Regions from separate parts of the Tepidibacillus fermentans genome, predicted to be linked through region 1. Evidence: a T-box and tRNA genes for the amino acid it is inferred to sense, from the RefSeq annotation. Region 1 holds a T-box; the other holds one or more tRNA genes.
What was found. The T-box of region 1 lies ahead of ileS (isoleucine--tRNA ligase). A T-box ahead of a tRNA ligase gene usually reads a tRNA of that ligase, here a tRNA-Ile.
Positions count from the first base shown of each region.

Region 1 (3,383 bases):
GGAACTCATACTCATCATACGCTTTGATCGCTTTTTCAATGAGTTGCTTTGTTTTCATCATAGCAAATTTATCCAACTCATTCATTTTTTCAAGTGGTACAGGATCTTTTTTAGGATCAAACCCTTCTAAATTACCGACTAAGAAACGCAGAGTGTTGCGAATCTTACGATAAACTTCTGAGATCTGTTTCAAAATATTATCAGAAATGCGTACATCTGCTTGGTAGTCAACCGATGCTACCCATAAACGAAGAATATCTGCTCCTAATTGATCCATAATCTTTTGGGGAACAATCACGTTTCCTAATGATTTGGACATTTTTCTACCTTCGCCATCTAATGTAAAGCCATGGCTTAATACCGCCTTGTAAGGTGCTTTTCCTGTTACTGCAACACTTGTTGATAGTGAAGAGTTAAACCAACCACGATATTGGTCAGAACCTTCGAGATAGAGATCAGCTGGACGACGAAGTTCTTCTCGTTGATCAAGGACACCTTCATGACTAGATCCAGAGTCAAACCAAACATCCATAATATCGGTTTCTTTGCGGAAATGTGTTCCACCACAGGATGGACATGTTGTTCCCTCTGGCATCAATTCACTCGCTTCCCTTGCGAACCAAACATTGGTTCCTTCTTTTTCCACCAGTTTGATTAAATGATTGATGGTATCATCATTCAGAATCGTTTCTCCACAATCCTGACAATAGAAAATTGGAATCGGCACACCCCAAATCCGTTGACGGGAAATACACCAATCTCCACGATCAGCGATCATATTGTGAAGACGTTGCTCACCCCAATGTGGTACCCATTTCACATTTTTAATTTCATCCAACATTTGTTGGCGAATCTTATCAATAGAAGCAAACCATTGCTCTGTCGCACGAAAAATCACCGGTTGCTTAGAACGCCAATCATGAGGATATTGGTGTTTGATAAAACCAAGTTTTAACAATTTGCCAGCTTCATCTAGCTTCTTCGTGACTTCTTTGTTGGCATCCTCATAGAACATCCCTTCAAAACCTGGGGCTTCTTTCGTGAACTTCCCTTGATCATCAATCGGCGATAAGACATCAAGGCCATATTTTTGACCAACATAGAAGTCATCTTCCCCGTGCCCAGGTGCAGTATGAACACAACCCGTACCAGCATCTAATGTGACATGTTCACCTAGCATCACTAAAGATGTGCGATCATAGAATGGATGTTTCGCTAAGATACCTTCTAATTCTTCCCCTTTGAATTCTTGAAGGATTTCAACTTCTTCAAAGCCAACTTCCGCTTTCACATGATCTAATAACTCTTTTGCAACAAGGTATTGTTGGTTGTTCGCATTAAAAAGAACATATTGATATTCGGGATGGAGCGAAATTCCTAGGTTCGCAGGAATTGTCCATGGCGTTGTGGTCCAAATCACGATATTCGAACCTTCTGGTAGTTTACCTTTTCCATCTACCACTTCAAATGCCACATAAATAGATGCTGATTTTTTCTCTTTGTACTCAATCTCCGCTTCAGCCAATGCAGACTCTGATGATGGTGACCAATAAACAGGCTTTAATCCTTTATAGATTAAACCTTTTTTCGCCATCTCACCGAAGACTCGAAGTTGTCTAGCTTCATATTCCGGTTTTAAGGTGATATACGGGTTGTCAAAATCACCGCGTACTCCTAGTCGTTTAAACTGACTTTTTTGCTTTTCTACATAAGAAAGAGCATAATCCCGACACATGTTTCGGAACTCGATTGGTCCAATTTCATGACGGTTGATTTTTTGCGTCTTGATAATTGCATGTTCGATCGGCAAACCATGTGTATCCCAGCCAGGAACATACGGGGCATCATATCCTTGCATCGTTTTAAAACGCACGATAAAGTCTTTTAATACCTTATTCAAGGCATGACCGATATGGATATCCCCGTTTGCATAAGGAGGTCCATCATGAAGGATAAACTTTGGTTTTCCTTTTTGTTTTTCTTGAACCATGTGATAGATATCGATTTCATCCCACCATTTTTGGATTTCTGGTTCTTTGTTAGGTAGGTTACCTCGCATTGGAAATTCGGTCTTTAATAGATTTAATGTGTTTGTATAATCCACCCTTCTTCACTCCTTACCATTTATTGATTATCTATTGGATTGAACAAGTCAATAAAATGAAAAAACCTTCCCATCCCAATCTAGGGACGAGAAGGTAACCCGCGGTACCACCCTAATAGCTAAAAAGCCACTCAAAAGAATAACGGTCTAAACCGACTTTTCCTACTCGCAGTACTGCTTTCGGAAAGCAGCTCCTAGGTGATATTTCTATAAAATGAGATTACTAGGCTTACACCATTCCCTAGCTCGCTGAGAATCCATTTTATGAAACGTGTCCCAATCACAGCTTTTTTCTATCAATTTATAATGTAAGAATATACATAATTATAGACAGAAAGTCAATATTTATACGTCAATTTTGTCTTTTTCTACTTTTTCTAGCGGTTCAAGTTGTTCAAGTTCATCCCAAGTCTTTTCACTAAGCATTTCTAACTGTGCTTCTAACAAAGTACGAAAACGCGTCCGATAAATACTTGCTTTTTTCTTTAGTTCTTCAATTTCTAAAGCGATTGTTCTTGATTTAATCAATGCTTCATTAATAATACGATCGGCATTTTTCTCAGCTTCTTTGACGATCAATTGGGCTTCTTTTTTCGCATTCGCTTTTAGTTCTTCAGCCGCCTCTTGCGCAACAATGATTGACTTGCTCAAGCTTTCTTCAATATTGGCAAAATGTTGCAATCTTTCATTCGCCTGAAGGATTTTTTCCTCTAGATCTTTATTTTGACGGATTAATGCTTCATAATCCTTAATAATCTGATCAAGGAATTCATTAACTTCATCTTCATCATAACCACGAAAAGCTTTACTAAATTCTTTATTATGGATATCTAGCGGGGTTAAAGGCACCAAAAACACCTCCAATCAAAATATGTGATCTGTATGATCTGGTCAATTTCAAACTTCGACATTCAAATAAAAAATCCTTCATATTCTTACAATATTTTTTAAATGATTTTACCAACCTTTATCAACATTCGACCTTTTTTCGTGATTCCTTCTTCTTCTAAGAGTTTAAAGCGTCCAAATTTTCTTAGTGAGACCATGTCTCCAACTTCTAATTTATAATCCACTTGGTCAATGATTTGCCAATTCACTTTTACATGTTTTCCCTTAATCCATTCTACTACTTTTGAACGAGATTGGTGAAATACTTGTGCTACTATAGCATCGATCCGCAAAGAAGATACGGAAAATTGTTGAATCTCATATTGAATGGATGGAGGATTCAGTTGATTCCTTGGTATCGACTCTAAATAAATCTTGGTTTTACCAATTT
Region 1 covers NZ_SMAB01000001.1:57,595-60,977, forward strand. Annotated here, with positions in the region: gene ileS (isoleucine--tRNA ligase) at 1-2,104, opposite strand, end outside; T-box leader at 2,184-2,397, opposite strand; gene EDD72_RS00285 (DivIVA domain-containing protein) at 2,450-2,953, opposite strand; gene EDD72_RS00290 (YlmH family RNA-binding protein) at 3,052-3,383, opposite strand, start outside.

Region 2 (3,383 bases), 130 kb from region 1:
CGTCGGAGGAGACCTAAAACCGTTGAATCAATTATATCATCAATTAATAAAAACGATTGAACCTCTTAAGATCGATTTCGATGCGAAACCTGTCTATACTCCACATTTAACTCTTGCTCGAAAAGTAATTCCACAAACCTGTCAGGAAACAGGTGAATTAAACTTAAAGACGAAGCCTTGGACCGTAAACGCACTTGAGCTTTATCAATCAATATTTATTCATCAAGGAGTAAAGTACCATCGCATTTTAAAAACAAATTTCTAAAATAAGAATAAATAGTAGCCACTCCTGTAAAAACTGATAGCAAAGGAGTGATAATAATGCACTATTACATGATTCAACCAGTTTATGATCAACCAGATGGTCGAACTGTCGATCTATCTCTTGGGGATCATGCCATCTCCAATATCATTGAATCAGCATATTGGACTGTTCAGGATGAGACTAACGTCTATGATAAAAGCTTTACTCATGAGCACAAAGATTTTTTTATTTTTGATACCATGAAAGCATTCAATAAAGCTGCAGATATCCTTGCATTACATATGATTAATTTTAATACGAATATTGTGCAAAAAACGACACCTGAAGAAGCTGATTTTCAATCAGATAACAATTATTATAAGGTTGTTGTTCCGGGTAAACCTGATGTAAAGGGTGCAAATCACTACTATCCACGAACCTATTACGATGAATGAGCACATACTCACATTCCACATATATTATTTTCTCTTTTTTTAAGGGATACATTCATATATAAAAGCTGTGGAACATCTATTTCCACAGCTTTTATGATGTTGGTTAAGGTTATAAGTTTGTTAACTTTTGAGAAATTTCATTGCTAAATTGTTGAAGGGCATTTGCTTTTTGTTGTATCGTTTGCTGAATTTGTGTTTTGTTCATGTTTGAATTGCTCAACTGGTTATATTCAGTATTCATTTTGCCAATCTCAATCTGAAATTGATTCGTCAACTGTTGTAGTTCTTGAAGTTTTTGCTGTAATGTTTGTTGTTGGAAAAGTTGCTGAATTTGTTGTGTTTGTGTGGCCATATTTTGCATCACTTGGGATGGTGGTTGAAAATATTGAACGGGTTGCGGTTTAACAGCGGTTTGTAAGTTATTTTCTTGCTGTTGTGAATCTGTTTGTGATGCATTAATCTGTTGAGTAAGTTGTTGTTTAATTAAATTTGATTTTGTAGATTGGTGAGCAATTTGTTTATCCTTCATTTTTTTAGACAAGAATAGCACCCCTTAACCAAGTTTGTGTCAGTAAACTGACATTATTAGTATGATAAAACGAAAAGGAATTCATTATTGACAAATGTTTCTTCTGTTTGTACAATTACTTTTGTCAATTATGAAGCATTTTTGAAATCAGATTCAAATATCATAAAAAATCCTTGCATAAAAGTTAAAAATAATATATAATGATCTTTGCCGTTGTTTTATAAAACGTCGCGGGGTGGAGCAGTTGGTAGCTCGTCGGGCTCATAACCCGAAGGTCGCAGGTTCAAGTCCTGCCTCCGCAACCAAGATAGCTTCGCATGGAGCTGTGGTGTAGAGGCCTAACATGCCTGCCTGTCACGCAGGAGACCGCGGGTTCGAATCCCGTCAGCTCCGCCATATCTTCGTTGTTCTTTTCCAAGATTGTCTTATGAGGGCCTATAGCTCAGTTGGTAGAGCGGTCGGCTCATAACCGATTGGTCACAGGTTCGAGTCCTGTTGGGCCCACCATTTTAATTAATAATCTGCCGGGGTGGCGGAATTGGCAGACGCACAGGACTTAAAATCCTGCGGTAGGTGACTACCGTACCGGTTCAAGTCCGGTCCTCGGCACCATGTTTAATATAAATGTGTGACTCCGTAGCTCAGCCGGGAGAGCACCATCTTGACAGGGTGGGGGTCGCTGGTTCGAACCCAGTCGGGGTCACCATACATAAAGCCAATAATGGCGCGGTTTCTAAGTTAAGAGAAACCGCGCCTTTTTGTTCTGTAAAGGAGCTTAAGGAATTAGAAAAGACCACAAAAGACTTTACAGCACCAGAAGGGGCCTTTATACTCAAAGCTGCACCCTTTTGAAGCAGAAGGACCTCTTCATCAATATCTATCTTGAAAACAGCGTTTTGTTTAATATGTTTCAAGAAAAAAATTAAAGGCAGGTATCGTTCTACCTGCCTCAATTATTATTACATTGATTGACTAAGCGATTCAAGTTGTTTTTCGATTTGAATGGATGGTTTTGAGGTTAATAAACTTACAATCGTGATAGCGAGTAAGCTTATCGCAAAACCTGGAACCATTTCATAAAGCTGATTCACAACAGGAAGTTTTGGCCAAATAACCACTGTTAGTGCACCAAAAAACAACCCCGCTAAAGCACCCCATTTGGTCATCCGTTTCCAGTAAAGGCTAAGAAGGATTACTGGACCAAATGAGGCTCCAAAACCCGCCCATGCATATCCAACAAGATTGAGAATTGTATCATTCTTCGTCCAAGCTAAAGCTAAGGCAATAATGGCGACAAGGAAAACGAAAAAGCGACCCAAGAAAACAAGCTCTTTATCCGAAGCGTTGCGTCTAAAGAATGTTTTGTACAAGTCTTCAGTTAATGAGCTTGATGTTACAAGTAACTGGGAAGAGATTGTACTCATAATCGCTGCGAGAATAGCAGAGATTAAGAAACCGGTTAGAATTGGGTGAAATAAGAGTTGCCCTAATTTAATAAATACTGTTTCAGGATCGTCTAATTTAATTCCTTGATTCTTAAAATAAGCTATACCAATAAGACCTGTAAACATTGCTCCAACTGTAGAGAAAATCATCCAACTCATACCAATTCGACGAGCTTTTTTGATTTCCTTAACAGAAGTAATGGCCATAAAACGAACAACAATATGCGGTTGGCCAAAATACCCAAGACCCCAAGCGAAAAGTGAAACGATTCCTACAAAACTTGTTCCTTTAAAGATATCTAATAAGGAAGGATCAATCGATTTGATAATACTAAAGGTATCGTTAATACTTCCTGTATGATAGATCGTTACAACAGGAACCATAATTAAGGCAGTAATCATAATGAGTCCTTGAACGAAATCTGTCCAACTAACCGCAAGGAATCCACCAAACAATGTGTAAGCCATAACGACTCCAGTAATAATCCATAAACCAGTGTGATAATCAATACCTAAAATACTCTGAAATAAAACTCCACCTGAAACCATTCCGGCAGAAACATAAAATGTAAAGAATAACATAATAACAAGTCCTGATACTAAACGTAACATCTTCGCGTGATCTTCGAAGCGTTTTTCTAAATAACCTGGAATGGTAATCGAGTTATTTAGTTCGGTAAAAGCTCTTAATCTTGGGGCAACATATAACC
Region 2 covers NZ_SMAB01000001.1:188,023-191,405, reverse strand. Annotated here, with positions in the region: gene thpR (RNA 2',3'-cyclic phosphodiesterase) at 1-265, shown strand, start outside; gene EDD72_RS00930 (hypothetical protein) at 322-699, shown strand; gene EDD72_RS00925 (hypothetical protein) at 809-1,240, opposite strand; tRNA gene EDD72_RS00920 (tRNA-Met) at 1,458-1,533, shown strand; tRNA gene EDD72_RS00915 (tRNA-Asp) at 1,548-1,624, shown strand; tRNA gene EDD72_RS00910 (tRNA-Ile) at 1,660-1,735, shown strand; tRNA gene EDD72_RS00905 (tRNA-Leu) at 1,752-1,840, shown strand; tRNA gene EDD72_RS00900 (tRNA-Val) at 1,859-1,934, shown strand; gene putP (sodium/proline symporter PutP) at 2,188-3,383, opposite strand, start outside.
Region 2: it encodes a tRNA-Ile, which carries the amino acid that the T-box ahead of ileS (isoleucine--tRNA ligase) is inferred to sense. The anticodon was not compared.